2 regions of the Fictibacillus sp. Mic-4 genome follow, and region 1 is predicted to be linked to the other one. Evidence: a T-box and tRNA genes for the amino acid it is inferred to sense, from the RefSeq annotation. Region 1 holds a T-box; the other holds one or more tRNA genes.
The links. The T-box of region 1 lies ahead of proS (proline--tRNA ligase). A T-box ahead of a tRNA ligase gene usually reads a tRNA of that ligase, here a tRNA-Pro.

Region 1 (15,232 bases):
GCATACACAACAGGGCCTTCTTGTCTGTAGAAAAAGACCGTTTCCGCAGATCGCCCACCATAGTTGGAGTTTTTTACCGACCTGAAAACTCGACGATTATAATCAATGGGGCAAGACTTGTGTCCATCATTCTTTTCCGCTTGACTCATTTGTTCGACGCTCATTCGTTTTCCTCCAATTTACCCTTTATTCCTCAATAACAATGCAAGATACGTTCCAACCTAAAATCAAGTCACTAAGGGCTGACAAAGGAAGCTCTGGAGTTATTCTTATTCGTTGCTACATAGTTATTCAAGAGCGCATAGAAATATCAGTGTTTCTCACGAATTTAGTTGCATATAAAATTTAGTTATTTCATTTGAAATTGCATACTCTTTTTTGATTTACCGTTTAGACAATAAATTTCTTCATTCGGACAATAAGTTCACAGGTTTGGAAAATAAACAGCGGGAATTGGAAAACAAATCGTATCATTCGGACAATAAAACATTAGGAACGGACAATAAGCATTTTTAAAAAGGGCAAAAACGCCTGGAAACTATGCTCCAGGCGTAATTTTTTTCACTTTTTGCTGAAAACGGCTCGGGTAGAAGACATATTCACTTGCTTCAAGCCTTGAAAAAGCAGAGAAAACTCATGCCTTCCTTTTGTTCTTATCCTTATCATCACCAGCGTCATTATACGCTCCTCGCTCGTCCTTTTCCTCATGAAATTCAACCTTACTTTGTCCAGTTATATAATCGAAAGGAGTGTAAACGTTCGAGATGTTCTTTTTCTTTATGACACGATTGTACAGGATAAGTACAATTGCCGCGGCCATTAAGAAAAATAACGCGATATAAAACCAATTTATGAATTGCATTTACATCCCCCAATCATAATTAATTTCGATGCCGATTGATCACATCGAGGCCTCCTGTCACCGGAATGACGCTGCCGGTAATCATATCAGAATCATCTTCGCATAAAAAGGCAATGACTCTGGCGATGTCTTCCCCGGTTCCCGAACGCCCAATTGGAGTTACATTCTCTTTCTTTTGTTTCGCTTCTTTAATGCTTGCTTCTTTCATCTGCCCGCGGATATCTCCAGGACATACCATGTTGACGGTTATTCCGTGCTCGGCTTCTTCCAGTGCAACCGTTCTTGTAAGCGAGACGAGCCCTGCCTTCGCTGCACTGAACGCTGAGCGATACATCCACCCCGGGGCATTGTCCGCATCCTGGAAACCGTAAGTAACCACTCTGCCGAATTTCTGTTTTCTCATAATCGGAATGGCCGATTTAAAGAAATGGAAAACGGAGCTTAAGTTCCCTTCGATCATCTCATACCATTCTTTGTCCTCATAGTCGATTAATTTTTTTCGCTCAAAGACAAAGGGGCCGGCGTTCGTTATGAGATAATCAATTCGCCCGAACCGTTCCATAGCTTTTTGAACGATCTTTATGACATCTTCTTTTTTCGTGACATCCCCTTGAACAAAGTGCAAACGTTCTTCATAAAGGCTCCATTCTTCTTTTACACGGCTGACGGCTTCAAGATCACTGCGATAATTCACGGTAACAGAGCAGCCTTTTTCCAGCAACCGTTTCGTGACCATCTTGCCGAGCCCTTTTGTACCAGCAGTTATAATGGCATGTCTCACGTTATCACCTCTAAATAGAGATTTATAGTTCATTACTAAAAGTAACGGCGTACTATCGCTGTAAAAGGGATAAAAACTCGCTTCTTAAGTCGGACCGGTCAGAGAATAGTCCACGTACAGATGACGTTGTTGTCATTGCATTTGATTTTTTAATCCCTCGGCCGCACATGCACATATGCTTTGCTTCGATAACGACCATCGTCCCTTTTGGTTCAAGGATTTCTTCGACGGCTTCCGCAATTTGCGTTGTAAGGCGTTCTTGCACCTGGAAACGTTTTGCATATCCTTCAACCATTCGGGCGATCTTGGATAACCCGGTAATTTTTTCGTTTGGAATATAACCGACATGCGCCACTCCATAAAAAGGAGCAAAGTGGTGCTCACAGAGAGAGTGGAACTCAATGTTTTTTACCAGCACTAATTCACGATGGTCGACTTCAAACGTTTTTTCCAAATGCGCTTTCGGATCTTCCCGATACCCTTCAGTATATTCTAAAAATGCCTTAAGTACCCGATAAGGGGTCTCCTGAAGCCCATCACGATAAGGGTCATCCCCGCACAATTCGATCAATTCCTTAACCGCGTCCATAAACTTGCTCGCCTGGCGAAGTTTTTCATCCGCTGCCGGATGGCCATTAAATAATTCATCTAGCTTTTTGTTTATCGATGTGTATTGTTCAATCATTTTTCCTGACCTCTCTTTTATTTAAAAGTCTCACTCTTTTAGACTTTTTTTATAATGAATATCAATTAAAATCTATTATTGATAGTTTACCATGTTTTAGACAGAAAAAAGACTGTAAAGCACTCATTCTTTTAACAGAATTGTATCGTTTTAAAATTATTTGACTGAATTTAGCGACTATTATATAGTGGATATATTCCAAAAAAAGGAGATGCGCCTATGTTGATTGCAGTTAGTCCACTATTGTTTCCTGCCTTGAAATAAGGGGATGGTCATTCAATGGATTAACCGCTCCCCTTGCAAAACTTTACAAAAGGGGCTTATAAAATGAATTTAAAAATAAAGGATCTATTTAAAGGCAATTTCGTTAAATTATCTGCAACGAGGCCTACGGATGTAGAAGAGATGGCCAAATGGCAAGAAGACGGTGATTACTTAAGAAGAATGGATACTGATTTTTCCATCCCTCAATCAGTGGATACATTGCGGGAACATGAACGGGCAAGAGTCCAGGGTTCTTCATCAATTGAATTCAAACTAAGGTCCCTTGAAGATGACCGCCTGATCGGCTTTGTCGCCCTCTTTGGCATTGAATGGAACAATCGAGCCGGTAAGCTCGCTATTGGGATAGGGGAGCCGAATAACAGGGGAAAAGGCTATGGGACAGATGCGTTAAGGCTCATCCTTCGTTATGCCTTTTACGAATTAAATCTCAACCGGGTCGGTCTTGATGTCATTTCTTACAACCATTCCGCGATCGAAGCGTACAAGAAAGTGGGGTTCAAAGAGGAAGGGCGAATGAGAAGCGCCGTTTTGCGTGATGGCCAACAATTTGATCGAATCATGATGAGCATTTTGCAGGATGAATGGGCAGAAATGGAGAAAAACTCCACATATTGGCGGTAAAAAAAGATTTAAAGACTTGTGTCAATCGGCACAAGTCCTTTTCTATTTCTCCTCCTAAAGCACTATTTACAAGGCTTCACTTACAAAATAAACTGAAAATTGTTTATTCACTATCTGTCCCCCTCTACATCGGGGAGACTAAAGGGGCGATTCAATGAAGAAGCGTATTGGAATAGTTGGAAGCGGTACAGCAGGCCTGATTTTGGCTTATGCATTAAAAGAACACTTTAATGTTACAATGATTCATCAGCGATCAGCGGATGAAATTCGAAACGGGCGGGTCATGTCCACCCAGGTTCATTTCGGCCCAACGAGAGAGCGTGAAAAACGCTTCCACATGCCAAAATGGGATGAAAAGAATCTTCTTAAGAGCATCCATATTACCATAGGCGAGCAAAAGCTTTTTACAGGAATGCTGAAAGAGCCCGCCTTATCTGTGGACCAGCGTTTGTATTACTCCGATTGCATGAATGATCTTATGAAAAATGGCGTCTCTTTCCGGCAAGAAAAGGTGTCTAAAGACCAGGCCGAAGCTTTAGTCCGCGATTTTGACCTTTTAATCGATTGTACGGGAAAATCAGGTCCGCTTTTCCCATTTCCAATTGATGAGGAGCTATCACCATTTAACGCTCCCCAGCGAAAGTGTATTGTCGGGTACTTTTTAGGAGTAGAGCCTTTAAACCCTCCTGGTGTCAACGTGACGGTTCTTCCGGGAAAAGGGGAAATGTTTGAAATACCTGCAAAAACTGAACACGGCCCTGTCGCCATTTTATTTATTATGGCCGTTCCAGACGGCGAGTTGGATGAATTTAAAGGCATAAAGAGTGCAGAAGCATTTACGGAGCAAATGAAACGTACAGTGAAAACGTTCTTCCCGGCGATTTATAATCGGATTATCGAAGATCAGTTCACTTTATGTGATAAAAACGGCTTTCTCCAAATTGCGATTACACCGACGATACGAAAACCTTACCTGACCGTTCACAACAAGCCAGTCATAGGATGCGGCGATAGCGTATTTTTAAATGACCCGATAACCGGTCAAGGGTGCAATCTATCATCCTATTGCGCAGAACAATTATACGAAACCATTATCGATTATAAACATTCAGCCTGGAACGAACAGCTGGGTGAAGATTATTGGAAACGAGCGAGGCCATTCGTAAAAGAAGTGACGGAATGGACAAACGCGATGACGAAGCCCCTCCCCGAACATGTAGTAGGACAACTACTTCAAGGAGCGAACGACCAGGAGCTTGCGGATAAAATAGCTGAATGGTTTGAAAGTCCGAATAAAGCACATGCAGCATTCTTTCCAACCGCAACGATCCTTTAATTGTAAAAGAAGGCTTTTGTCATCTTTTTTGACAAAAGCCAATCTTTTTGTGCCACTTCGCTGCTTGCGATGATATATTAAATTCCTGTTCAATTTTTTGAAGTTTAACCGGACAATCTCTTATGCTTGCGGCCATTACTTTTCTTTCCTCTAGTTCCGATTGTATAAATTTAACATAATTTTGATGTTTTATTAAAAATCACTGACTAACCGCAAACATTTGAATAAATGCCAAAGGACCATCCATAAGCGAATTGACTTATGGATGGTCCTTTCTTACAAACACATGCGTTAATCAAACGTTTGATTGAACGATTTTTTAGTATGCTTTCGCCCAATAGACTAAATGCTTTGCTTCTTTTTCGCAACAAACGCAGGTGTCGGCTACTTTTTCTTGTTCAAATGGAATACAACGTGAAGTGGCTGCTGTTTCATCCTTAATGTAGTTCTCGCAAGCTAAGTCTCCGCACCACATTGCTTTGATGAAGCCCGGATTGTCGGCTAAACGGCTTTTGAATTCGTCCATGTTTTTCGCCACGCTCGTTTTCTTTTCACGATGGCTTTTCGCCTTTTCAAATAACTTCGCCTGAATGTCTTCGAGAATGGCAGGGATCTTCGCTTCTAGCTCGCTCATTGCGACCGTCGTTTTTTCATTGGTATCCCGGCGAACGAGAACAACTTGTCCTTTCTCGATATCTTTTGGACCAATTTCTAACCGAAGCGGGATTCCTTTCATTTCGGATTCACTGAACTTCCAGCCTGGCGTTTTGTCACTCGCGTCAATTCCTACTCTTGCAAGCTTTTTAAGTTGATCTTTTAATTCATACGCTTTATCAAGAACCCCTTCTTTATGCTGGGCAATCGGAACGATCATCACCTGTGTCGGCGCAATTTTTGGCGGAAGGACAAGGCCGCGGTTGTCGCCATGAACCATAATTAAGGCACCGATTAATCTTGTCGTAATCCCCCATGACGTCTGGTGAACATACTGAAGCTTGCCGTTTTTGTCCGTATATTGAATGCCGAACGCTTCGGCAAAGCCTGTACCTAAATAATGGGACGTGCCGCTTTGCAACGCTTTTCCATCATGCATTAAGCTTTCGATTGTAAGCGTGAAATTCGCGCCGGCAAACTTTTCTTTCTCCGTCTTTTTCCCGCGTATAACAGGAATCGCTAAATACTCTTCACAGACCGTTGCATATACTTCAAGCATGCGCTCTGTTTCTTCGCTTGCATCTTCTTCCGTCGCATGACATGTATGGCCTTCTTGCCAGAGGAATTCAAGAGAGCGTAAAAACGGCCTTGTCGTTTTCTCCCAGCGAACAACGTTGCTCCATTGGTTATAAAGCTTAGGCAAATCACGATAGGAATGAATAATGTCAGCATAGTGCTCACAGAACAACACTTCAGACGTAGGACGGACACAAAGACGTTCAGCCAATTCCTCTGAGCCGCCATGGGTCACCCAGGCTACTTCCGGCGCAAAACCTTCAATATGATCCTTTTCTTTTTGCAATAAGCTCTCAGGGATAAAGAGCGGCATATAGACATTTTCATGACCCGTTTCTTTAATTTTTTGATCAAGTACATCACGAATATTTTCCCAGATCGCATACCCGTACGGGCGGATAATCATCGAGCCGCGGACGGAAGCATAATCAACAAGATCTGCTTTTTTCACGACATCGGTATACCACTGGGCAAAATCGTCTTCCATTGCCGTTATTTCTTCAACAAATTTCTTTTCTTTTGACATGGATCTCATCCTTTCTTTTTCTTGTAGCGGGAGATTAACTGTTTAAACGAACAATATTGCTGGCAACTTTGTCCACAGGCCAGAGGCAAGAATTCCCGTGTAGTCGAAATCGGCGAATTTCCGATTCCAGTTACCCGCATTTTTAGGAGCTAATTGTTTCTTAAAACAAAAAAGACCCCATCCCCAATAAGGGACCGAGGTCTGGTGGTACCACCCTTGTTTACAGCAATCGCCGTACACTCTTTTTTGATAACGGAGCAATTCCGCTAGTATCTTTTTCGATACCGAACTCCAAGGCAGGTTCAAATGCGGTCTCTGGAAATCTCTCAGCACCCAATTTCCTCTCTGAAAGAGACGGAGGCATTTTACTAATCCTCTTCAACGTTTTTCTTCATATATTGATTTAAGCATAATATATTCATTTGTTGGAAAAATGTCAAGATGTCTTTTTATAGTTTTCATTTTATCCACCTGTTTGAATCTTAAACATGCTTAAGATTCAAACAAATACCATTTTTTCTACATATTTAGTATAATAATAGAACAAGGTATGTTAAAAGGAGAAACCAATTATATGTCTATTCTTCTAGTTGACGATAATCCCGTCAATCTTTTTGTTATAGAAAAAATATTAAGAAACGCAGGTTATTCAAACTGTGTGCCGCTCAAGTCGGCGGTTGAACTTTTTGATTATCTTCAACTTGATTCCAGTGATCCGAACTACGTTCCTGTTGATCTCATCTTGCTTGATATTATGATGCCTGAAATCGACGGTATCGAAGCATGCCGGAGGATTCAACAGGTAGAGCGGCTGAAAGACGTTCCAGTCATTTTCATAACCGCTCTGGAAGATATGAATATACTGGCTGAAGCGCTTGATGTAGGCGGAATGGATTACATCACCAAGCCGATTAATAAAATAGAGCTGCTCGCCCGCATCCGGGTAGCACTCCGCTTAAAGTATGAAAAAGATTGGCACGATCAACAAGAAGAAAAACTCCGGACTGAATTGGATTTAGCCACACAAGTACAAAGAAGCTTGCTTAATCCCCCTTTAAAAGAAAAAAATATCCAAATACAGGTTTCTCATTTGCCGTCGTTTAAACTGGCCGGGGATATGTATTACTGGAATAAGATAGATGATCACCGTTATGCGGTTATATTGTTTGATATGATGGGGCACGGCCTTTCCTCTTCGCTCGTTTGCATGTTTATTTCTTCCGTTTTAAGAGAATCAATAAAGCGGCATGTCGATCCAGTGCCTGTCATTAAAGAATTGAATCGTTATATGACGCTTCTTTACAATCCAAAAAACTTTACGAATTACTATTTTACAGCCATTTACTTAGTCATTGATACGGAAAAGAAAACTGTTGAATATGTAAATGCCGGCCATCCGCCGGGTTATGTTTTCGTCGACGGAAAAACATTGCTATCACTTGAACGTGGCAGCTCCGCCGTCGGCTTCTTTGAGCAAATCGATGTTCATAAATCCGTCATTCATTATGAAAACGAAATCCAGCTGCTTCTCTTTACTGATGGCGTCATTGAAGCAAATGGAACTGAGGAAGAACAGATGCTGGATAGACTCCGGACCCTCGCAGCGCAAAAATGGGAAGCGATCGACTCCCCCATCCATCTAGTCCTCCCCGAAGATCAGCATGCGAATCAACCTGATGATATGTGCATCGTTATGATTAAAGCCCAGGTAACAAAATAGAGGGTAATAGCCTTTAAAAACTACTACCCTCTTCTTGTTTAAATCTTTCTATAGATCCGTTCTGCTCCGTTAAACTCTGAATAAGAGCCTGTACGTTCGGCAAAGCGGATCGACTCCTTGTCCCCTAATCCAAGAAAGCCGCCCGGACACAAACTTTCATAAAACAATTCATGGACTTGATTCTGCAAAACGGCTGTAAAATAGATTAATACATTCCGGCAAATGATGACATGAAATTCGTTAAACGATTGATCTGTCACAAGATTATGTTGAAAAAAGATGATATTGTCCTTGAGGGACGAGTTAAAATAGGCGTTTTTAAAATCCGTTGTATAGTATTCGGAAAACGCATGCGTCCCGCCGGCTTGCATATAATTTTTCGTGTACGTCTGCATTTTGCTTAATGGAAATATACCGCGCTTCGCTTTTTCCAAAACGTTTTCATTCATATCGGTTGCATATATTTTTGTCTTATGGACTAATCCCTCTTCTTCCATTAAAATCGCCATCGAAAATACTTCTTCGCCTGTTGCGCAGCCCGCGTGCCAGATGCGTATTTCTGGAAGATCCCGCAAATGCGGAACGACTTTTTTCCGAAACGAATAGAAAAAATGCGGGTCCCGAAACATTTCCGTTACATTGATCGAAAAATCATTCAATAACACATCAATATAGCCCGGCTCATGAACAGCCTTTTCTAGTAAACGGGTGACGGTCGGGATTTTATCCAGCCTCATCCGGTTCTGGATTCGACGCCAAATGGAAGAACGCATATATTGCCGGAAATCAAAGCCCGATAAACGATAGATCCCCTCTAGCAACAATTCAATTTCTATGCTTTTTGTAAGATTGTCTTCGACTTCATCTTCAATTCCCCAATATTTATCATCCATTTTACGTCAATACCACCTATCTTGTTAGCCATACACGCATCACAGAAAAAAGCTGCTCTAATTCTAATGGCTTACTAATATAATCTGACGCACCTGCTTCAAGACACTTTTCTCTGTCATTTCTCATTGCTTTTGCTGTTAAAGCGATAATAGGTAAATCTTCAAATGATGGATTCCCGCGAATTTTCCGCATCGTTTCATAACCGTCCATAACTGGCATCATAATATCCATTAAAATGATATCAAAGTCTTGTTTTTCTTTAATAATATTAAGACATTCGATTCCGTTATTCGCAATAACAATATTCATGCCTTCATTTTGAAGTGCCGTCTTTAAAGCAAAAATATTCCGGTTATCATCATCTACGATCAAAACATTTTTACCTTTAAAGACACTGCTTTCAGCTGGCAGAGCAAATGAAGTTTCATCATTAAAAATACTTGCCCCTACTTCTCTCATTTCCATTTCGGACAATTCCGCTGCCGCAACTTCGACCGCAGTTTCAACAGGTTCATCCCTGTGCGCCATGCCATTTGGAAGGCTCGGCAGATAAAGGATGAACGTACTTCCTTTTCCTTCTTCGCTTTGTAGAATAATTCGTCCCCCAAGCAAATGAACAAACTCACGACAAATCGATAAACCAAGACCTGTTCCGCCATATTTCCTAACCGTTGCACCATCCGCCTGCTGGAATGCTTCAAAAACCAATCCTTGCTTATCCTTTGGGATGCCGATCCCGGTGTCTTTTACCGCAATTTCCAGCCAGTATTCAGCACCTTTTGTCGTTAGCCACCTGTCAACGTGAGTTTCTTCCGCCTGGCGAATGGTCACAGAAACGGAACCGGATTCGGTAAATTTAAAGGCATTCGACAATAAGTTTTTCATAATTTGCTGGAACCTTTTTTCGTCGGTATGGAAAATATCCGGCACGTTCGAATCTTTCATAATGCTAAATTCCAGGCCTTTTTGCTTTGCGATATGGGAAAAATTGCGTTCGAGTTGCACTGGCAGCTCGCTCATGTTCATTTCGTTGAACATCATGTCGAGCTTTCCGGCTTCCACCTTCGATAAATCAAGAATATCATTAATTAATGAAAGAAGGTCTTTGCCAGATGAATGAATGACGCGGGCAAATTCCGCCTCTTCCTCTGTCAGACTGCCGCTCGTATTTTCCGCAAGCATTTCGGAAAGAATTAGAATGCTATTAAGCGGGGTGCGCAATTCATGCGACATGTTCGCCATAAATTCGGATTTGTACTTTGAGCTGAGTGTAAGCTGTCTCGCTTTTTCTTCGAGCTCTTCCTTTGCTTTCTCGAGCTCCCGTGATCGCTCTTCTGCTTCTTCTGTTCTTTCTTCCAGCTGTTCGTTGATCATGCGCAGTTCTTCGGATTGCATATTTAATTCTTCAGATTGCGTTTGCAACTCTTCCGACTGCGCTTGAAGCTCTTCTGTCATCGCCTGTGATTCTTTCAACAGCCTTTCGATTTCCATTCGTCCGATTACACTGTTCATGGCAAGACCGAATGAATCAAGCACTTCTCTCACTAGACTCTGTTCAAGGGCGGTAAATTCGTGAAGACTTGCCATTTCAATAACCGCTATTGTCTCTCCTTCCAAAAGGATCGGGGCTATTAATAGGTTTCTCGGCCTGATCTCACCTAAACCAGATGTAATTAACCGATACTCGCCGGGGATGTCATTTATCACGTGCATTTGCTGTTCCAACGCACATTGGCCGATCATCCCCTGGCCTAAAATGAAACTTTCTCTCCCGACATCGTTCAAAGAATCTGCATAAGCGGCTTTTTTTACATAACGTATCGTTTCTCCTTTTTCTTCCCGAAGATAAAGGGCCCCGAATGAAGCATTCGTCACCTTTGTAATTCCGGTAACGAATCTTTCCGTAAGTGCATCTAGTGAAGAAATGCCCTGATACATTGCGATCGTTTCAGCAATATTCGTCTGCAGCCAATTCCGCTGGGCAAGCACCTCCACTAATGCATTGGTTGCTTCCCCAAGATCTCTTATTTCATCCTTCGTTTTCACTTGAATGCGACCTTCAATGTTTCCTCTAGAAGTAGTCATCTGTTTAATCGTACGAACAACCTCATTAATTGTTTTCACAATCGAGCCGGAAACGACGACAGCAATGGCGATGGATATAATAGAAAGAAGGAGAAGCAAGCCAAATAAGCCAAATTTCAAAAGGAGATTTTGATGGTCTAATCGGTCTGCCCGGGCTTTTGTCAGTGCCTTTTCCTTGCTTCTGAACGTATCAAATTGTGACCGCATTTGATCCATGTCTCTTCGGCCAATATCCGTCTTAAAAAAACGATTCAGTTCTTCCGTATGATTCGCTTTTTTTAGTTGTATGGTAGGCTCGCCAGACGTATTGATCCAATGTTCAATCGTTGATTTAATTTCTTCTAATTTTTTTTGTTGGCCCGGGTTATCCGACAGCAAATCGTATAACTGGCTGTATTCATCTTTCCATTTGGATGCTGCCGTGTTATAAGGCACAAGGTAATCCTTATTGCCCGTAATAATAAACCCCCGTTGACCGGTTTCCATATCTAATAACCGTTTTTCAATTCGACTCGTCAAATCATAGACAGTAAGATCATGATGTATAATATAATTCCGCTCTCGCTGCAATGACGCCATCTGGTTGTTGACAGCAATAATCGAAATGACTAAACAAAGAACGACAATTAAATTACCAAAGACGATTTTCGAACGGATACTGAACCTTTTGTTCTTTAGCATTTTAGTACCCTACCTTCATTAAAAGCTTCTGCCATAATTATAACCGCATCTATCGGGTTTGGATAGAAGAAAATGGATTTCCAATCGGGTTAAAAAAGACGGTTTATGCCTGTCAGCACCCTTTTTACTACCAGAATCCATACCCCGATAAGAACAACAAAAAACTTGCGATATTGCCTGGAAGGTCTTTCGCAAGTTTTTTATTTCATACATTTATGATACTCATTTAAGAGATTGTCCAGGTTCTTGCTTATGGAAATAAGTTTGGGATCAGAAAGGGCCATAGTTTTCGCGCTTTCGTACATTTCTTGTCGTACTTTATCAATCTGCTCTGAAAGATTAGTCACTTCTTTGCTCACTTATTGATCTCCTTACTATTGATTTGATAGAAGATGTCGATGTCGCTCTTTTTGAAGTACGGCAACGGCAAATAATAAAAGGTAACGCTCACGAGGAGTGAGTCGTAGCCAGTCTTTGACTTTATACTTCATTTTTAACCGCCCGCCCCTTTCTAGCAAAAATAGACAATATCTATTATTTGTATTACCGCATTGTTTACCTATAAAACTTTTTTATTCCGAAAAGTTTTTTACAAATTCCATTAAAAAGTAACAGAAACCCCCAATCTTTTCTTCGTTCTTTTGTCGGCTTTTGTTAGTTGATGGGGACAAAATACGAAGGTTGGAAAAAGATGTAGAAAAGTTTTTATCTTTAAGGTCAAAGGTAGATTTCCCTTTCTACGGCAACATTTAATAAAAGTTTAAGAGCATACTATCGGCGGGGATGTAACTGTAGAAACTAAAGAAATAAGGATGACCATTATGAGCGAATAAAGAGAGTGCCTAAAAACATCACTTTTTAGGCACCCTCTCCGTTGCTATAATTAACTTTAACTATCCATTGATGACTTGTCCGCCGTTTATGTGAAGAACTTGTCCTGACATATAAGATGAATCTTCCGATGCTAAAAAAACGTAGGCAGGAGCCAGCTCTTTCGGTTGCCCCGGGCGTTTCATCGGAGTGTTTTGTCCCCAATTTTCCAGCTTGTCTTCTGGAAAAGTTGCCGGAATTAAAGGTGTCCATATCGGGCCTGGCGCAACTCCGTTTACTCGAATACCTTTTTCTAAAATCTCTTGATTTTGAGACAATGCCCGGGTAAAGGAAACAATTGCCCCTTTTGTCGATGAATAATCTAAAAGGATAGGGTTTCCTTGATAAGCGGTAATGGAAGTTGTATTAATGATTGCACTTCCCTCTCCTAAGTGCTTCATTGATGCCTTTGTCAAATAAAACATCGAATAAACATTTGTCCTAAAGGTCCGATCAAGTTGCTCTGCGGTAATCTCTCCAATTTTCTCACAGACATGTTGCTCTCCTGCATTATTTACAAGAATATCTAGGCGCCCAAAGTGATTCACTGTTTGTTTAACGACTTGTTGACAGAAATATTCATCACCTACATCTCCGGCAAAGGCTAAACATTTTTGATCTTGTTCTTCAACGAGACGTTTCGTTTTTTCCGCATCACCATGGGCCTCATAATAAACAATAGCAACATCTGCTCCTTCTTTAGCATAAGCCAGGGCTACCGACTGGCCGATGCCACTATCGCCGCCCGTTATAATAGCGACTTTCCCTTTTAATTTCCCGCTGCCTATATAATTGTCATTTTCTATCTCAGGATGAGGGTTCATTTCTGATTGAATATCAGGTATCAAGTAATTATATTGCGGTTTTTGTGTTTTCCATTCTTGACGATCGGCGTTTTCCATTTTATCTCTCCTTTTTATAAGCTACTATAATCCCCTTTCCCATTGAAATTTAATTTAAAACGGATAATTTACTATTTTAATAAATCATTTTATAGGGAGAATTACACCGAAGCTGTTATAGACCGTACTAAGCCCCGAAAAAGTTCCTGTAAATAGGTGAGTCGTAACTTTTAATTACGATAAGTGACAGCTATGTTGTTATCCCCCGTATTGACCATGAAATTCACCGCTCACTTCACGATCGGGAATTGTTGGAAGACAGTTTTCTTAGGAGTAGGATAGACTTCCCTTCCGGCAACCGAATTAATAATCGTTTGATTGCGCATTACGGAAAGACCAAGGTTAGTCGCGCTGGCTCCGTGGGAATGTTCTATGTTCGTTAATGTGTACAAATGGTGAGGGCGTTCTTGTTTAAATACAATCCGATAATCTTTTGTTACTTTAAACCTGTTTTCATCCTCCCACTCCATTTTATCGCGAAATCGATCAAGCCATTCCGGAATGAAAGGTTTATAGCCGGTAGCTAAAATAACTTTATCCGATTCATACGTAAAACTTTGATCTTCCCGAGATTCCCGACAAATCAACTTATACCCCTTGTTGCTTCTTTCGATTTTATTCACTTCCGTTAACGGTTGAATGGTCACCGCCAATTCCTTATCAATTGAACGGTGGTAAAGAAGATGATAGATTTTTTTAAGCGTTTCTGGATCCACTCCATTACGCAATTGATCCAGTTCATCAAGCGCATGCATTCGTTCATCAAACGATTGCCGATGGAAATATTCCACGTACTCTGGAGAAAAAATTTCCCTCCCAAGCTTCGCCGCTTCTTTTTGGAAAAATCCCGGTGAACGAGTGAACCACGTTAAATGATATTCGTGTTTTCTTTGATCAAAAAGCAAATCATAAAATACTTCTGAGGCACTTTGCCCGGATCCTACAACAGTTACAGATCTTGCTTTTTTCACATTTTCTTCCCGATAAAGATACTGGCTCGTATGGAGAATATCTTTTTGAGAATGCCCTTGCATTCCCTCTGGTATAAGTGGTACGCTACCCGTTCCTAAAACAAGGTGACGTGAAAAGTAATGCTCTTCCTTATCTGTTTCTTTATTTAAAACCATTACTTCATAATGAGGTTCATCTACTGTATCATGATCAATGATATCAACAACTTGATGCCCGAAATGGCAATGTTTCAAATTCGATGCACCCATTGGCAATAGTCGTTGTATTCTCTCCTCGGTATCTCAAACCGGTTAAAAAAGTAAAATTGGTAGAGGCGATGATGTTTATGTAAATAATTTAAAAAAGTATGTTGGCTTGTTGGATCGGCAAATGTCACTAAATCCGCTATAAAAGGTGATTGTAAATCAGTGCCTTCTAGCAACATACCAGGGTGCCATTCAAATTCTTTATTTTGTTCAAAAAATAAAGCGTTCATTTCTCGAACATTTTCAGTCAGTGCTGCCAGGCTAAGATTAAACGGCCCAATACCTATACCAATCAGGTCATAGATTTTATGATTAGTTGCCATTTCCCTCTTCCTTTCTTTCGTACATGGGATTTCTATTTGTTACCAAAACACCCGAATTAAAAGGTTATTATGCTCGTTTTGACAAATAAGGAGTGCCTAAGAAAAAAAATCTTTTCCAGGGCACTCCTCTTTATCCTATTAGCCAGGGCATTCATTCATCTTCGTCCCGTTCCCTGGACAAGACGAACAATAAGCACGATCAGAGCAATGACAA
Region 2 (15,232 bases), on a different contig from region 1:
GTTGCCCGGGTTAAGAAACATTTCCCCAAGAGGAGTCGCCGTTTTCATATGGGTAAACATCGACGTGATACTAAAGTCGAATTTGGCAAACACTATAATTGAAATAAGAAAGGTTCCTGCCATCAGCAGAACGGCTTTAACGATTTGCACCCAGCTTGTAGCCATCATCCCGCCAAATACGACGTAAACTGTCATTAAAACACCGACGATGAGCACAGATGACGTATATGACAATCCTAATAAAAGCTTTATTAAGGCGCCAGCACCGACAAGTTGGGCAATCATATAAAAAATAGAAATCGTCATCGTATTTAATGCCGCAACCCCGCGCACTTTTTTATCGTTAAAACGGGCAGCAATCATATCGGCCATCGTATATTTTCCAAGGTTTCTGAGAGGCTCTGCAACGAGATAAAGAACGACTAAATAGGCAACAAGGAAGCCGATCGAGTAAAAGAAACCGTCGAATCCGGTTAAGGCAATCGAACCGGCAATCCCTAGAAAAGATGCAGCAGACATGTAATCACCGGCAATTGCCAATCCATTTTGCCAACCCGTCAATCCGCCATTTGCGGTATAAAATTCACTCGTCGTGTTAGTGCGTTTGGCGGCAAAATACGTAATGACTAATGTTAAAGCAACGATAATGAGAAACAGGATAAACGCAGTCGTGTTCATCTACCCCAACTCCTCTTCACGTTTAATTTCATCAACGATTGAATCAAACCTGGCAGCTTTTTTTGAATAAAAAATGCATAAAGCCCATGTCATCACAAATTGGGCAAAGGCGAAAATCCAGGCCCATGTAATGTCACCAAGCGCGTTTGTGTTTAATACCGTGGAGTAAGAAGTCATGACAGGCAAGGCAAAGTAGAATACGAAGAAGAAGATCGTCATTGGCAAAATGAAGTTTTTCTTTGAGCGAAGAAGTGTTTTAAATAAAGAAGATGAGGCAATTTTAGAATAATTTACTTCTTTGTCCGAGAAGTTCTTTTCGGATAACATCCAATTCCCCCCTGATTCAATCATGTATTGAAAGAAAAATGTCCATTCACCTCACATTCTGGTATTGTTAGAATCTTTCCACTATTATTATATTTCATTAGTTAAGCGTTAGTCTATCTTTTTTGTCCATCATCAGGTAGTGTATACTATTTAAAAATGACAAAATACCGATGGGGGAGAATACGAGTGAAAGCATTGGTTGTGATTGATTATACGAATGATTTTGTTGCAAATGACGGGAAACTGACGTGTGGTGCTGTCGGGCAATCGATAGAAAAAAGAATGGCCGAGATCACCCGTGAATTTATTCAAAATGGCGAGTTTGTTGTACTTGCGGTGGATGTTCACGAAGAAGGAGATCCTTATCATCCAGAAACCAATTTGTTTCCACCACATAATATCAGGGGAACGAAAGGGCGAGAGCTGTATGGCGATCTTGGTTGTTTACTCGAAGGATTGAATGAGTCTGAACGATCAAAGGTGTACTGGATGGATAAAACAAGATACAGTGCGTTTGCCGGCACGGATCTCGAACTGAAGCTTCGGGAACGAAATGTTTCAGAGCTCCATCTTATCGGTGTATGTACAGATATTTGTGTTTTGCATACTGCGGTAGATGCTTACAATAAAGGATTTAAACTATTTATTCACGAAGATGCCGTGCAAAGCTTCAATCCGATTGGCCATGAATGGGCGCTTCAACATTTTCAAACAGCGCTTGGCGCAACCATTCTTTTGAACAATTCGCCAAAACTTCAAAGTTTCAATGATGCTTGAAATTCGATATAATGAAATGAATCAAGGAATTCAGGAGGCTCTACAAAATGAACATGAATGCATATGAAGAATATATGAAGCAAATTACACAACCAATGAGAGATGAATTAACAAATGCCGGATTTAAACAGTTAACGACAGCGGAAGAAGTCGATGAATTTATGGAGCAGGTAAGCGGAACGACGCTTGTTTTTGTGAACTCGGTTTGCGGTTGCGCAGCCGGGCTGGCAAGACCGTCCGCCATCCATTCGCTCTCTCATTCTGTTAAACCGGATCACATTGTAACAGTATTCGCCGGCCAGGATAAAGAAGCGACAGCAAGAATGAGAGATTATTTTGAAGGCTATCCGCCATCCTCTCCTTCAATGGCCCTATTAAAAGGCACTGAAGTTGTCCACTTCATCCATCGCCATGAAATCGAAGACCATAGTGCGGAAGAAATTGTTGCGAACTTAATCAATGCGTATAACGAATATTGTAAGTAAGAAAAAGGCGGAGAAATCCGCCTTTTTCTTACTTAATTACAGCACACCTCCCCTTTACGTCCTCCAAAGCCACAACAGCTGCAGCCGATGATGATCAACAGGATGAAAAGGACGACAATTAAGGCAAATCCAGGTCCGAACCCACCGCCATAACCACCATATCCACCATATCCGTACATCGGCACACACGTCATAACCGGCGGGGCGCAACTAATGTGTTTAGCAATCGGTGCATTGATTGGCGCATTGATTGGAGCATTAAGCGGGGCATTGATTGGTTTATTGAGTGGCGCATTCATAGGAGCATTCATTGGAACGTTCATTGGTTTATTCATTGGCATATTTATATTAGGCGGCATGTTCATGTTCGGTGGCATGTTCATTGGGCGGTTTTGGTGGTTCGTGATTGGCATATGTTTTTTATTTTCCATTTCTGTCCCTCCAATATTGAAATAACTATAGGTAAACGTCTCCATATAACTTATGTACATCTATCACGATTGGAAACGGACAGATGCGGAAGTTTTTAGAAATGAAAAAAAGCACTCATGAGAATGCTTTTTTTATCACAGCCACTTCACTTTAGGTTCCGTTTTGTTATAAATCCTGACGATATTGCTTCGATGCTTGTAAATAAGGAAAATGGCAACTAAAAAGATGAAGATCCTTAATGTCCAATCATCGACAAAGATCGTATAAATGACGCCGCAAACACCCGTGACCATGGATGAAAGGGAGACATATTTCGAAATGTATAACGTAATGAAAAAGATAAGGATGACGATAATAAACATGATCGGGTCAGCACATAATAAAGTGCCCCCAGAAGTGGCAACCGATTTTCCTCCTTTAAATTTTGCGAAAATCGGGTAAGAATGTCCAATAATTGCCGGGATCCCCGCAAGCAAAGGATGAAATTGGTCAGAAACATGAAAAAAATAGGGCAGGGAAGCGGCCAGTGTCCCTTTTAATAAATCTGAAATTGTCACGATTAACCCGGCTTTGACGCCGAGTGTCCGAAAAGTGTTAGTTCCCCCTAAATTTCCGCTGCCATGTTCTCTGATGTCAACCCCATACCCCCATTTGCCAACGACTAAAGCAAACGGCACAGAACCTATAAGATAAGATAATATGATAATAAGTGCAATGAGCAAAAAGATAGCCTCCTTTATACATGTGTGCCTTATAACTTCATTATATAATTGATTTTTTGATTCGAATAGATGTAAAATCGGCTAATGGCATATAAGGTTTATCGGTAACTCATTTGAGTTATGGTATACGTAGATAGAATAGGAGATGAGGAAAATGATCGTAACTACTGCAGGAAAGTATGATGCCCCACTGGTTGAAAAAGCAAAAAAAATCGCAAATGAGCTTTCCTCTCCGTTTATTTCACGAAAAAATCAGTCGTTAGTTTCTTTGCAAAAAAATTATGAAGATCATGTATTAATGGTCGGAAAAGAAAAGCTAACACTTCATCCATTAGGAAATCAAGACCCGCTTTTTTTTCATCCAAATTCATCGATGTTTCGTGTTAAACGACTCTTAAGGGGGGAAGATGATCGGTTTGTACTGGCGGCCTCTTTAAAAAAAGGGAAATCCGTTTTAGACTGTACGTTAGGACTCGCTTCTGATGCCATTGTCGCAAGTTTAGCCGTCGGTAAAGAGGGGAAAGTAGTAGGTATAGAAGCGAATCTTGCGATAGGCTATATTGTTAAGGCCGGGCTCGAGACGTGGGAAAGTGGTAGTAAGGAAATGGATGCGGCGATGAGGAGAATTACCGTCGTATCGATGGATCACCTTCAGCTTTTAAAAGAATTGGACAAAAACAGCTATGATGTCGTGTACTTCGATCCAATGTTTGAAGAAACGATTGCCTCCCCGGGAATGGCCGGATTAAAAACGATGGCCGTTTATACACCGCTCTCATCTGAAGTCATTGAAGAAGCGAAAAGGGTAGCAAAAGAGCGCGTTGTATTAAAGGACCATTATAAAAGTAAAAGATTTGAGCAATTTGGTTTTACGCAAATCAAGCGACTCTCTGCCAAATTTCATTACGGGACAATTGAACTCACCTAACAAAAAGGAAGCCTTTCAGATTGAAAGATGCTTCCTTTTTTGAGAATTATCTCTTTACCACATCCGTGTTCATGGCCCATTCTTTAATTTCATAGTCCCGTGCACCGTTTAAGACGTATGGATCATTTTTCGCTAAATTGGTGGCGGTTTCTAAATCGTCGGCTTGATAAATAACAAGACCACCCGAACCGTCGACAAAGCGGCCGTATGTAAATATATGCCCTTTTTCCGTCAATTCTTCAAGGTAACGCAAATGGCTTTCCCTATAATCGGCGCTTTTTTTCTCGTCTAACATTGGTAATTGTACGGCAAAATATTTCATCTGAAATCTCCTCCTGTTCATGTTTATTATCATCTGAAATGTAAAAAAAGAAAAGAGGCGGCAAAGTTTTTTGAAAAATAGAAATATTCCCTAATGTCATGGTATAATATATATAAAGTAAATAAATATTGGAGTGTTGTTGCATCTGCCTCGTACCAAAATCTTTTTCTATTAAGTTCATTTAATAGAAAAGATAGATTATTTTTTCAGGACAAGTATAATTCCAAAAAAACTGAATAATAATGGTACAAAAGCGGAAAAATAAAGGAGAGTGTTCTCTATGAAAAACATGATTAGCATCAATTTGTATAAAAGAAAAGATCAACAATTCAGCAAGGATGATAGACTTATGCTTTTCATGACCAAATTCCATTTGAAATCAAAGCATGAAAAATGGCACACTCTTCGAATATTACTGCGCCGTCATTCCTGTCATTTGGTCGAACAAATATTGATCAGTTCTGAATATAGACGCGATTTTCCTGAACTGCTTGAAGATGAAGTGATACGTAATTTTTATCTAGATTTAAAGCAGCCGAAAAAAGAAATGATGAGAGCACAAGGGTAAAACAAGTTCTTTTGGAGACGTAAGAACTTGTTTTTTCTTTTTCAATTTCAATTCAAAATTGGTATAATAAAATAAAACATGTATTTACTTACATCAAAGGAGGGTACATCTCAGGTTGTTTATGAAATACTTTGCCCTTGAAGAAGCGAATCAACTCTTACCTGTAATCACAAAGGAGTTAGAAGCACTTCAAAAATTACAAAAAGCGTTTAATTCGTTTGTGGATGAGCTTGAACGGATGCAAAATTCCACCAATCCTCCGACTGAAGAATTTTTTATGATTGAAAGCAAGTTGGAATTATTGGAAATGGAAGCGCAATCTTACATACATAAAATTCAATCGTTCGGTGTGCAATTAAGGGATATTCAATTTGGGCTCGTAGATTTTCCAGCCATTATCAATAATGAAGAGGTTCTGTTGCGATGGAGACAAGGGGATCCGTCGATTACTAAGTACCACCGAATACATAATGGCTTGATTAGTGAAAAATCCTTGAAAAATTAAAGGATAATAAAAAATCCTTGCAATTAATTTGAAAATCCGTTATGATATTATTCGTGACGGTAAGTGCGCCTATAGTGAAATGGATATCACACGAGATTTCGGCTCTCGTATTCTGGGTTCGAATCCTGGTGGGCGCGCCATCAAATTCATTCAATTGGATATTGAATATTACAAGATGCCACAGGGTATACTACCGGTGGTTTTTTCTATGGTTTAAGAAGTTGTTCAAAAAGCCCGGGGAATTTCATCCTCCTTTTTGAACCGTATGTCATGTGAGGATAAGGTTTATTTAACCCTCAAAAAATTCAACGTTGCAGGTTGGTGATTAAGATGAAAAAAGAAATGCCTTATCGAATTTTATTGTACTATAAGTATGTTCCAATTGATGATCCGGAAAACTTTGCAAAAGAACATTTGAAGTATTGCAAGGAGCTTGGGGTTCTTGGAAGGATTCTCGTCTCGGAAGAAGGATTAAATGGAACAATTTCAGGAACAGTTGAACAAACAAACAAATATATGGAAGATTTGCGAAAAGATCCGCGCTTTTCGGACATTGAATTTAAAATAGACGAGTCTGAAAAGCATGCCTTTAAAAAGATATTTGTTCGCCCGAAAAAAGAAATCGTAACCTGGCGTTTGGAAGAAGACGTCAAGCCATATGAATTAACGGGAAAACGATTAAGTCCAAAAGAATTTTATGAAGCTTTGCAAGATGAAGATACAGTCGTTGTCGATGTAAGAAATGATTATGAATATGAAATCGGACATTTCCGCGGTGCCCTACGCCCTGACGTAAAAGCGTCAAGGGAATTCCCGGAATGGGTTCGGAAAAACTTAGATCAATATAAAGACAAAAAAATCATCACCTATTGTACGGGCGGGGTGCGCTGTGAAAAATTCACGGGATTTTTACTGAAAGAAGGATTTAAAGATGTTGGCCAGCTTCACGGCGGCATTGTTTCGTACGGTAAAGATCCGGAAGTAAAAGGCCAGCTCTGGGAAGGAAAATGTTACGTTTTTGATGAACGAATTTCAGTTCCGATTAACCAGGTAGAAGATGTTGTTATTGCGAAATGTTATTATTGCGGTAAACCGGAAGATCGTTATGTAAACTGTGCGAATCCGGAATGCAACCGCCAGCATGTTTGCTGCGTTGAGTGCGAAGAGAAATATAAACGGTCATGTTCAGATGAATGTCGGGAACATCCGAGAAACCGTTACGAGTTGGAAAAGAAAATGGAAAGTGCACAAAAGTAAATAGTTGAGACAGCCAGCAGCTTTATTGCTGGCTTTTTTTCATTTTGGGAATAAGTCTGCCGGCATCGAGATAAAAGGCCGGGAAATAACGAATAAACCTCGATTATAACAGACCGGCCGATTGATTAGTACAGATTCTCGAGTATAACAGCCGGTGTTACACACTATAACAGATGAGGTGTGTGGATAACTGCCGCCTTCAGGGGATAACTTAATCGTATTTTGCGGTGCATAAATATACATGGGTGTATCGTTTATACCGTACCCCGGTATTTGAGTTTTGTCACATCCATTGAAGAGAAAAAATTTCACGTTCATCCCTTTAACGATTCGTCAAAAGTGGTATGATGTATACTGGAAAGGGTTTTAAAATGGTGTGTAAAGAAAGGATAAAAGTAAAATGGCTTTAGAAATCGGGCAGTATGTAACAGCGATGTATAAGACGGGTAAATATATTGGCGAAATCGTACAGATTAGAGAAAATAAAGCGTTAATCAACATTTTAGCTGTTTTAAAACATCCGATGCAGGGTGATCTTCACCACCCTAAACAGGCGGACGTCCCTTTTTTCCAGCAGCGGAAAGCGCTGGCCTTTACGGAAAAAACATGGGCGACGATACATACGGTAAAACCATATTCGGGGGAAGTTCCCGATTATACATCTTCATTAAAAGCTGCGCTTGAAACAGAGCTCAAGAAGTTAAGTGAAGAGAATAGCGAATGGGCAAAACGGAGTATCCATGAGCTTGAACAATTAAAAAAAGATTACCATATTTAATGAAAGAATGAAGTGAAAGGATGATCAAAATGAACGACTTACAACAAAAAATCATTGATGCCCTTCATGTGAAACCCGAAATCGATCCGAAAAATGAAATAAAAAATCGCATTCAGTTTATGAAAGATTATTTAAAAAAGACGGGTATGAAAGGCTTTGTTCTTGGTATAAGCGGCGGACAGGATTCAAGCCTGGCAGGCAGGCTTGCCCAGCTTGCTGTTGAAAGCTTGCGTAAAGAAACGGGTGAGGACTATCAGTTTATCGCTGTCAGGTTGCCTTATGGCGTTCAAAAAGATGAAGAAGATGCAAAGCGGGCACTTCGTTTTATCCGTCCGGATCGTACGATTACCGTTAATATTAAAAAGGCTGTTGATGCGTCCGTTTACTCTTTTGAAGAAGCGACTGGCATGAAGCTGTCAGATTTTCTTAAGGGAAATGAAAAAGCAAGAGAGAGAATGAAAGTTCAATATGACATTGCTGGCGCTTATCAGTTGCTTGTGATCGGGACGGATCATGCGGCAGAGGCAGTTACCGGATTTTATACGAAACATGGTGACGGCGCATGCGATCTTGTACCGTTATTTGGACTTACTAAACGGCAGGGTAAAGCGTTATTAAAGGAACTTGGCGCAGATGAAAAAATTTATATGAAAATTCCTACGGCTGATTTGGAAGACGAAAAACCGCTTTTGCCTGATGAACATGCGCTCGGCGTAACATATGAAGAAATTGATGATTATTTAGAAGGAAAAGAAATCAATGACGATGCGCGAAAAAAACTAGAGAAGCGCTACATAATGACCGAACATAAACGCCAGCTGCCGACCTCCATTTTCGATGATTGGTGGAAACAGTAATTTTAAACTTTGTTGCCATATAATAAAAGAGGAGCCGGTTAACCTTGAGTAAAACTGCAAAAATTGTCATTATCGGAACGTTTCTATTTCTCGTTTATTTTGTTTCTTCGACCATTACGCGAGAAAATGCAAGAAAAGCTGATATTAGCGGGATTCATGATTACTTTAAAAAAGACTTTAAAATTGAAGATGAGTTAAAAGACCAATATGATCATAATTTTATTGTGAAGGTCGGGAACGAGACGTATGAAGTCGTTCTTAAAAAGAATAAAGTAGTCTCGGCGAAAAAAGTTGCCGATGAAAATAGGAAGGAATAAAGCCTTTCTTTTTTCATCGAATCATTTTCCAGGGGGGAGAAACATGCAAGAATATGTTTTATATAATGATGCAGTGATCAATCGGGAAAATGCCGCGATCGATATGGAGGATCGAGGGTATTTATTCGGAGATGGCATTTACGAAGTGATGTTTGTATACAATGGCCGTCCTTTTGCTGTACAGGAACACTTTACCCGTTTTCAAAACAGCGCCCGTAAGCTTGAAATGAATCAGCCATTTACGAATGGTCAATTTGCCGAACTAACAAACGAATTAATTGAGAAGAATAATATAATAAATGGAATTGTTTATATTCAAATGACAAGGGGAAAAGGTCCGAGAAATCATCTATATGAACGGGATGCAGAGGCGATCGTGACAGGTTTCGCAAGAGAAATGAACCCGCCAAAAGAAGCGCAGGTAAAGGGGATTCGCGCCCTTTTAACGGAAGATATTCGCTGGCTTCGATGTGATATCAAAAGTTTAAATTTGCTCGGCAATACGATGGCTAAACGAAAAGCTGCCGATTACAGCTGCGCGGAAGCTTTAATGCACCGTGACGGGATTTGTACGGAGGGATCTTCATCCAACCTTTTTATTGTCAAAAATAATGTCTTGCAAACACACCCGGCAAATCACTATATTTTAAACGGAATTACAAGACAATTTGTATTGGACATCGTAAAAGAACTAAAACTCAACGTGCGTGAAGAAGCGTTCACAATAGAGGAATTAGCCGGAGCTGATGAAGTATTCATTACGAGCACAACGATGGAAATTACACCTGTCGTCTCCATTGAGGGGGACATAGCTAGTGAATATAAAATTGGTAAAGTCACCAGGCTATTGCAAGAAAAATTGAAAGAAAAAATCGGCGCACTTTGTCACATGAAGTAGAAATAAAAGAGAACCTCATAAAATAAAAGAGGTTCTCTTTTAAAAGATTTTAAAAAGGGAAGCGATGGAGCCGATTTGCTTGGCCACTCCAATCGCAGTATTCAAATTATTGAATGTTTTTCCGAAATCAAATTGCCCGTTTGGCGTATAAAAGAGTTGTTTGAATGGACCCGGGTTTTGCCCGCCTCCCATCGGATAATAGGGGGGTGCTCCGAGTGGGAATTGATTCGGATATTGAGGATGTCCCTGGCTGGCGTTCGCATATGGATTGAAATAAGGCATTTGTGTTTGATTCATGTTTGGGTAGGAAGGATTCATTTGACCTAAGCCATTCATTCCATTTTTCTGAAAAGGATCATAACCGCCAAACGGAAAAAAAAGATCAGACGATTGAACATGATTTGAATGCATAGAGCGTGTTCACCTCGATTTTCTGCATAGTTATTTATATGCATTAACCACTTGAAGCGTATAGACAAGATAATTAAAAAACCCTTGAAGATTTCTTCAAGGGTTACTTCTATAAAAATAAATTAAGTACCTGATAGATTCCTGCGGCGATTAATGCAGAAATAGGAAGGGTGATAATCCAGGTCATAACAATTTTTCTAGCTACTCCCCATTTAACCCCTTTAACCCGCTTCGCCGAGCCTACGCCCATAATCGCAGTAGAAATAACATGTGTCGTACTGACGGGCAAGTGCAAAGCAGTGAACGTGAAAATGATAAGGGCAGACGAAAGGTCAGCTGCTGCTCCATTTACTGGCTGCAATTTTGTTATTTTTCCGCCAACGGTTTTAATGATTTTCCATCCACCGATTGATGTTCCGATCCCCATTGCGGTTGCGGCACCTAAACGAACCCAGTCAGGTACATCACTGCCGGCTTCTAAGAATTTGCCAGAAATAAGGGCCAGCGTAATGATCCCCATCGCTTTTTGCGCATCATTCGTCCCATGAGAGAATGATTGTAAAGCAGCAGTGAAAATTTGGAACGTGCGAAATCCTCGATTCGTCTTTGAAAGATTTGCGTTTTTAAAAATCAATGCAAAGATGGTCATCATAATAAAGCCGACGGCCAGGGCGATAAAAGGTGAAAGAATTAACGCCTCTATAATTTTAATAAATCCGCTGTATTGAATGGCGTGAAAACCGGCGGCTGAAATGGCTGCCCCGGCAATCGCGCCGATAATCGCATGGGAAGAACTGCTTGGGATCCCATAATACCATGTAATCAAGTTCCAGGCGATCGCCGCAATAAGCGCGGAAAGCACGACAACGAGCCCGTTATGAATCGTGAAAGGGTCAACGATGTCTTTGCTGACGGTCTTGGCAACCCCCGTAAACGTCAGGGCACCAATAAAGTTCATGCTGGCAGCTAATACGATAGCAACTTTCGGCGAAAGTGCTTTAGTGGAAACAGACGTGGCTATTGCATTAGCCGTATCATGAAACCCGTTGATGAAATCAAATGCAAAGGCGAAAATAACGATCAATACGATAATGAAAAGCGTCATATCCATAGCTGAATACTCCTTTAGGCATTGCGCATGATGATGGTTTCGAGAGTGTCAGCAACGTCTTCCGTGCTATCGGATATTGCTTCTAACGTTTCGTAAATTTCCTTAAATTGCATGATTTTAATCGGATCTTTTTCGTTCGTGAACAAGCTCTTAATGCATTCGCGCAATAATTCGTCACAGACAGATTCTAAATAATTGATTTTAATCGCATGCGGGCGAATGTCCATCAATTTCTTTTTGTTTAACAATTTCGTTGATTGAGCGACTTCGACCGAAGCTTCTAGTATATAGTTTGCAAATTTCACCATATAGTCATCAGGTTTCGTAATGGAATACATTTCAAAACGGGAAGCACATGATTCCATTCCATCCAAAATGTCATCCATTTTATTTGCCAGTTCCAATATATCTTCTCTTTCAAGTGGGGTAATAAACGTTTTATTTAGATTTACTATTAATTCGTGGATGTACTTGTCTCCTTTTGATTCATATTCCTTCATTTTCTTCGCAAATTCGGTTAAATCGGATTCGCAGCTTATTTTACAATCGACAAAATACTGCGCGGATTCCTGGACATTATCGGCAATATTCGACAGTAAGTCCAAAAATAAATCTTTTTTTGAAGAAAAAATCATGTACAAAACCCTCCAATTATCAAGAAAAAGATTAGAAAAATTTGACTTCCGGCAAACCATGTTTGCGAAAGCCGTCAGTTTTTGCAAACCAATGGTATTATACCGTTAATGAGAAAAAAGATAAACAAGTTTTGAAAATAAACTATAAAGTATTCATTTTTCAGTATATCCAAACCCATAAAAAGTAAAAAAAGCAGCTGATTAAGCCGCCTTAAAAATGGTCGGGATGACAGGATTTGAACCTGCGACCTCATGCACCCCATGCATGCGCGCTACCAAGCTACGCCACATCCCGATTCAATTTTTTATTCCATTTTTAATATAAATGAAAAAAGCGAAAAAGACAAATATCGTGATTCAACTTTAATCAACATTTTTATATTTCCGATAATAATGGCTTAACGTGAGCAATGGAAAAATGTAACTGTAACTATGATAGATCATATAAAATATGCCTGGAAGGCCTTCGCCTGTTGGATAATGGGTTTTTTCATACGTATAGTTCTCTTTATTTAACAGGAAATCAATTCCGCTTTCGATCGCTTCTGTCGGGTATGGATGGACGGAAATTAAAGCATCAAGCGCCCATGCGGTTTGCACGACGGTGCTATACGATAAGGGAATGTATTTTTTATAGATGTCACTTTCGCATGATTCCCCCCATCCGCCATCAAGTCTTTGGATAGCTGTCAGCCATTTGATCCCTTTTTGGATGGATGGATCCTGAATGGGTGTGCCCGCTGCTCTGAGGCCGGTAATGGCCCCCCATGTTCCGTAAATAAAGCAAATTCCCCAACGGCCATACCAGGAGCCGTCTTTTTTTTGCATTTTCTTTAACCATTGAACAGCCGATTTTATAATCGGGTGATCGAGCTTCATATCTTCATAATTCCCTAAAAACTCCAGCGTTCTCCCGGTTAAATCAGGCATGGACGGATCGGTAAGCGTATCTTCAGCATTTTCGATCGGGAGGCGGGAGAGCCATTTTTTGTCTGTATTTTTTTCGAACGCCGCCCATCCTCCATCCCGATTTTGCATCGATAATAACCAATGCAACCCTTTTTTATAGGAACGTTTCACTTTGCTGCTATAGGGTGAATATCTTTTTAACGTCCTAAGTGCCGCCTGCGTATCATCAATATCCGGATGCATCGAATTACTTTCGGAAAATCCCCATCCACCTGGAAGCGCATGGCGGTTATGAATGATCCAATCGCCCGGTTTTGTCTGTTGTTTTTTTAATAAATAGAGCAACGTCTTTTTCATTTGCGGGTGAGAAGGTGATATGCCGCTTGAGAGCAACGCATAATTGACGAGAGAGGTGTCCCAGATCGTTGACGGGGAATTTTGAATATGAATATGGCCATTTATCTTGCATTGTAATGAAATCAATCCTTCAATGGCACGAACGATGGTTGGTGAATCTTTTTCATATCCGATGGCGGCAAGTCCGTAAACCATGAGGAAGGTGGAAGTGGCATAACTTAACAGCGTCCCATCGCTTTCAATGCGATCCAATATATAATCTTCCGCAAGACGATCAGTAGATGTTAATGGCCGGTTGGCTTTCATTTGCCATTTAGGGCCAGGATAATGATCTTGTAAATCTTCCCATAATGTACTTGGTTTGTGATTAACGTTTAAATGAGACAGGTCTGGCGTCCACCGGTTAATCATTGTAAATTTGCGATGAATCCCGAGCATGACCGGTGCAAAGTGAGCCCGGGCATAACTGGTGAAATCATAGAAATTCAGCGGGCTGCCTTTGGGCAAGCTGAAAAGAATAGTCGGATTGATTGGAACGTCCGGCCATGGATAAAGGCCGTTGAAGCAAAAGAAAACACGAGTCAAGAGACCCGATTTTTTTATGCCGCCATTTTCTCTAATAAATCTCTCCGCTTTCTTTAACATGGGGGAATGAGGTTGTACATAACCGGAGTAAAGAAGGGCTGTATAAGCTTCAAGTGTTGCAGATAAATTGCCTGTTTTTTCATCCGGATACGCTTTCCACGTCCCATCGCGTTCTTGTTTGGATAAAATGCGAGATACAAGTCGTTTCATTAAGGTTTCATCTTTCCATTCAAACATGCGCATTACAATAATCATGTACGCATCTGTTAATATGACATTTTCAAAACAAAATCTCCATGACCCGTCTTCAGATTGTAAGCGAAGAAGCTCCGTACATCGGCGCTCTATTTCTTTTTTTACCTTATTTAACCGATTCATACACGTCGCCCTTTCACTGCGATTTCCCGAACGATTCTCTCCTTTTATGAAATATGCAGGTACTTGCGGAAAGGTTCATTGAAAAGAAAACACCCGGCAATATTTTGCCGGGGATGGGGAGCACTAATAGGAAGATGATGTTGTTTACAGTATGAAATGAAAGTGGGAATAATATGCAAAAGACGCCCCCCCTCCATTCAAAGGAGGGGGGTTCGTTAAATAACTTGCTGAAGCTCGATGTCCTTCCTTTGTACGCGGGCAAGGCGGACGGAAAGGCAGACCGCACCAAAGGCGAGACCGGAAATTAAGCCGATCCAATAGCCGAATGCGCCAAATGAAGTGAATTTAGCAAGGACAATACCGCTTGGAAGGCCGATGATCCAATAAGAAACGAAAGCTAAAATAAATGTAATGTTCACATCTTTATAGCCTCTCAGCGCTCCCTGGATCGGGGCGGCAACCGCATCTGAGAGTTGGAAGAAAATCGCATAAATTAAAAAGTGTTTGGTCAATTGAAGAACGTGGCTGTCATTCGTATAGATGGACGCCACTTGCTCGTTGAAGATGAATAAACCAATTGCACACAGCATCCCCATTATGACCGCTATCGAGATTCCTAAATAACTGTACGTTTTTGCGTCTTTCAATCGCTTTGCCCCGACCTCAAAGCCGACCGCAATGGTGAGGGCCATGGCGATACTAAGCGGAACCATGTACAAGAACGAGGCAAAGTTAAGCGCTGATTGGTGTGCCGCAATCGTGGCTGTATCGAACTCGCTCATAAGCAATGTAACGGCTGCAAATATGCTCGTTTCGAAAAAAATCGAAAATCCGATCGGAACACCGATTTTTAATTGCTCTTTCCATGCAGCAAAAGAAACGCCATACAACCGTTTGAATATGTGATAATCCGCAAATGGCTTCATGCGGTGAATCACAAAGACCGCAATGAAAACGATACACCAATATGTGATCGCAGATGCGTAACCGGCACC

Region 2: it has a tRNA-Pro gene. The T-box ahead of proS (proline--tRNA ligase) is inferred to sense a tRNA for this amino acid. The anticodon was not compared.

The regions. Positions count from the first base shown of each region.
Region 1 covers NZ_JBBHZM010000040.1:867-16,098, reverse strand. The annotation lists gene WD019_RS18565 (n-acetylglutamate synthase) at 1-164, opposite strand, end outside; gene WD019_RS18560 (DUF3951 domain-containing protein) at 635-862, opposite strand; gene WD019_RS18555 (SDR family oxidoreductase) at 882-1,676, opposite strand; gene folE (GTP cyclohydrolase I FolE) at 1,696-2,328, opposite strand; gene WD019_RS18545 (GNAT family N-acetyltransferase) at 2,656-3,234, shown strand; gene WD019_RS18540 (styrene monooxygenase/indole monooxygenase family protein) at 3,389-4,570, shown strand; gene proS (proline--tRNA ligase) at 4,890-6,326, opposite strand; T-box leader at 6,513-6,717, opposite strand; gene WD019_RS18530 (SpoIIE family protein phosphatase) at 6,901-8,046, shown strand; gene WD019_RS18525 (CheR family methyltransferase) at 8,085-8,939, opposite strand; gene WD019_RS18520 (CHASE3 domain-containing protein) at 8,956-11,706, opposite strand; gene WD019_RS18515 (Spo0E family sporulation regulatory protein-aspartic acid phosphatase) at 11,907-12,065, opposite strand; gene WD019_RS18510 (SDR family oxidoreductase) at 12,600-13,478, opposite strand; partial or broken gene WD019_RS18505 (lysine N(6)-hydroxylase/L-ornithine N(5)-oxygenase family protein) at 13,709-15,018, opposite strand; gene WD019_RS18500 (lmo0937 family membrane protein) at 15,174-15,232, opposite strand, start outside.
Region 2 covers NZ_JBBHZM010000010.1:52,908-68,139, reverse strand. The annotation lists gene WD019_RS09175 (solute symporter family protein) at 1-678, opposite strand, end outside; gene WD019_RS09170 (DUF485 domain-containing protein) at 679-1,005, opposite strand; gene WD019_RS09165 (cysteine hydrolase family protein) at 1,162-1,782, shown strand; gene WD019_RS09160 (BrxA/BrxB family bacilliredoxin) at 1,836-2,267, shown strand; gene WD019_RS09155 (YjcZ family sporulation protein) at 2,300-2,446, opposite strand; gene WD019_RS09150 (YMGG-like glycine zipper-containing protein) at 2,481-2,723, shown strand; gene plsY (glycerol-3-phosphate 1-O-acyltransferase PlsY) at 2,834-3,421, opposite strand; gene WD019_RS09140 (class I SAM-dependent methyltransferase) at 3,576-4,349, shown strand; gene WD019_RS09135 (YciI family protein) at 4,396-4,671, opposite strand; gene WD019_RS09130 (hypothetical protein) at 4,952-5,239, shown strand; gene WD019_RS09125 (DUF2203 domain-containing protein) at 5,361-5,744, shown strand; tRNA gene WD019_RS09120 (tRNA-Arg) at 5,810-5,884, shown strand; gene WD019_RS09115 (rhodanese-related sulfurtransferase) at 6,075-7,001, shown strand; gene WD019_RS09110 (kinase-associated lipoprotein B) at 7,402-7,779, shown strand; gene nadE (ammonia-dependent NAD(+) synthetase) at 7,809-8,636, shown strand; gene WD019_RS09100 (hypothetical protein) at 8,681-8,953, shown strand; gene dat (D-amino-acid transaminase) at 8,997-9,851, shown strand; gene WD019_RS09090 (hypothetical protein) at 9,891-10,262, opposite strand; gene WD019_RS09085 (inorganic phosphate transporter) at 10,372-11,373, opposite strand; gene WD019_RS09080 (DUF47 domain-containing protein) at 11,388-12,008, opposite strand; tRNA gene WD019_RS09075 (tRNA-Pro) at 12,227-12,303, opposite strand; gene WD019_RS09070 (prenyltransferase/squalene oxidase repeat-containing protein) at 12,372-14,237, opposite strand; gene WD019_RS09065 (MATE family efflux transporter) at 14,453-15,232, opposite strand, start outside.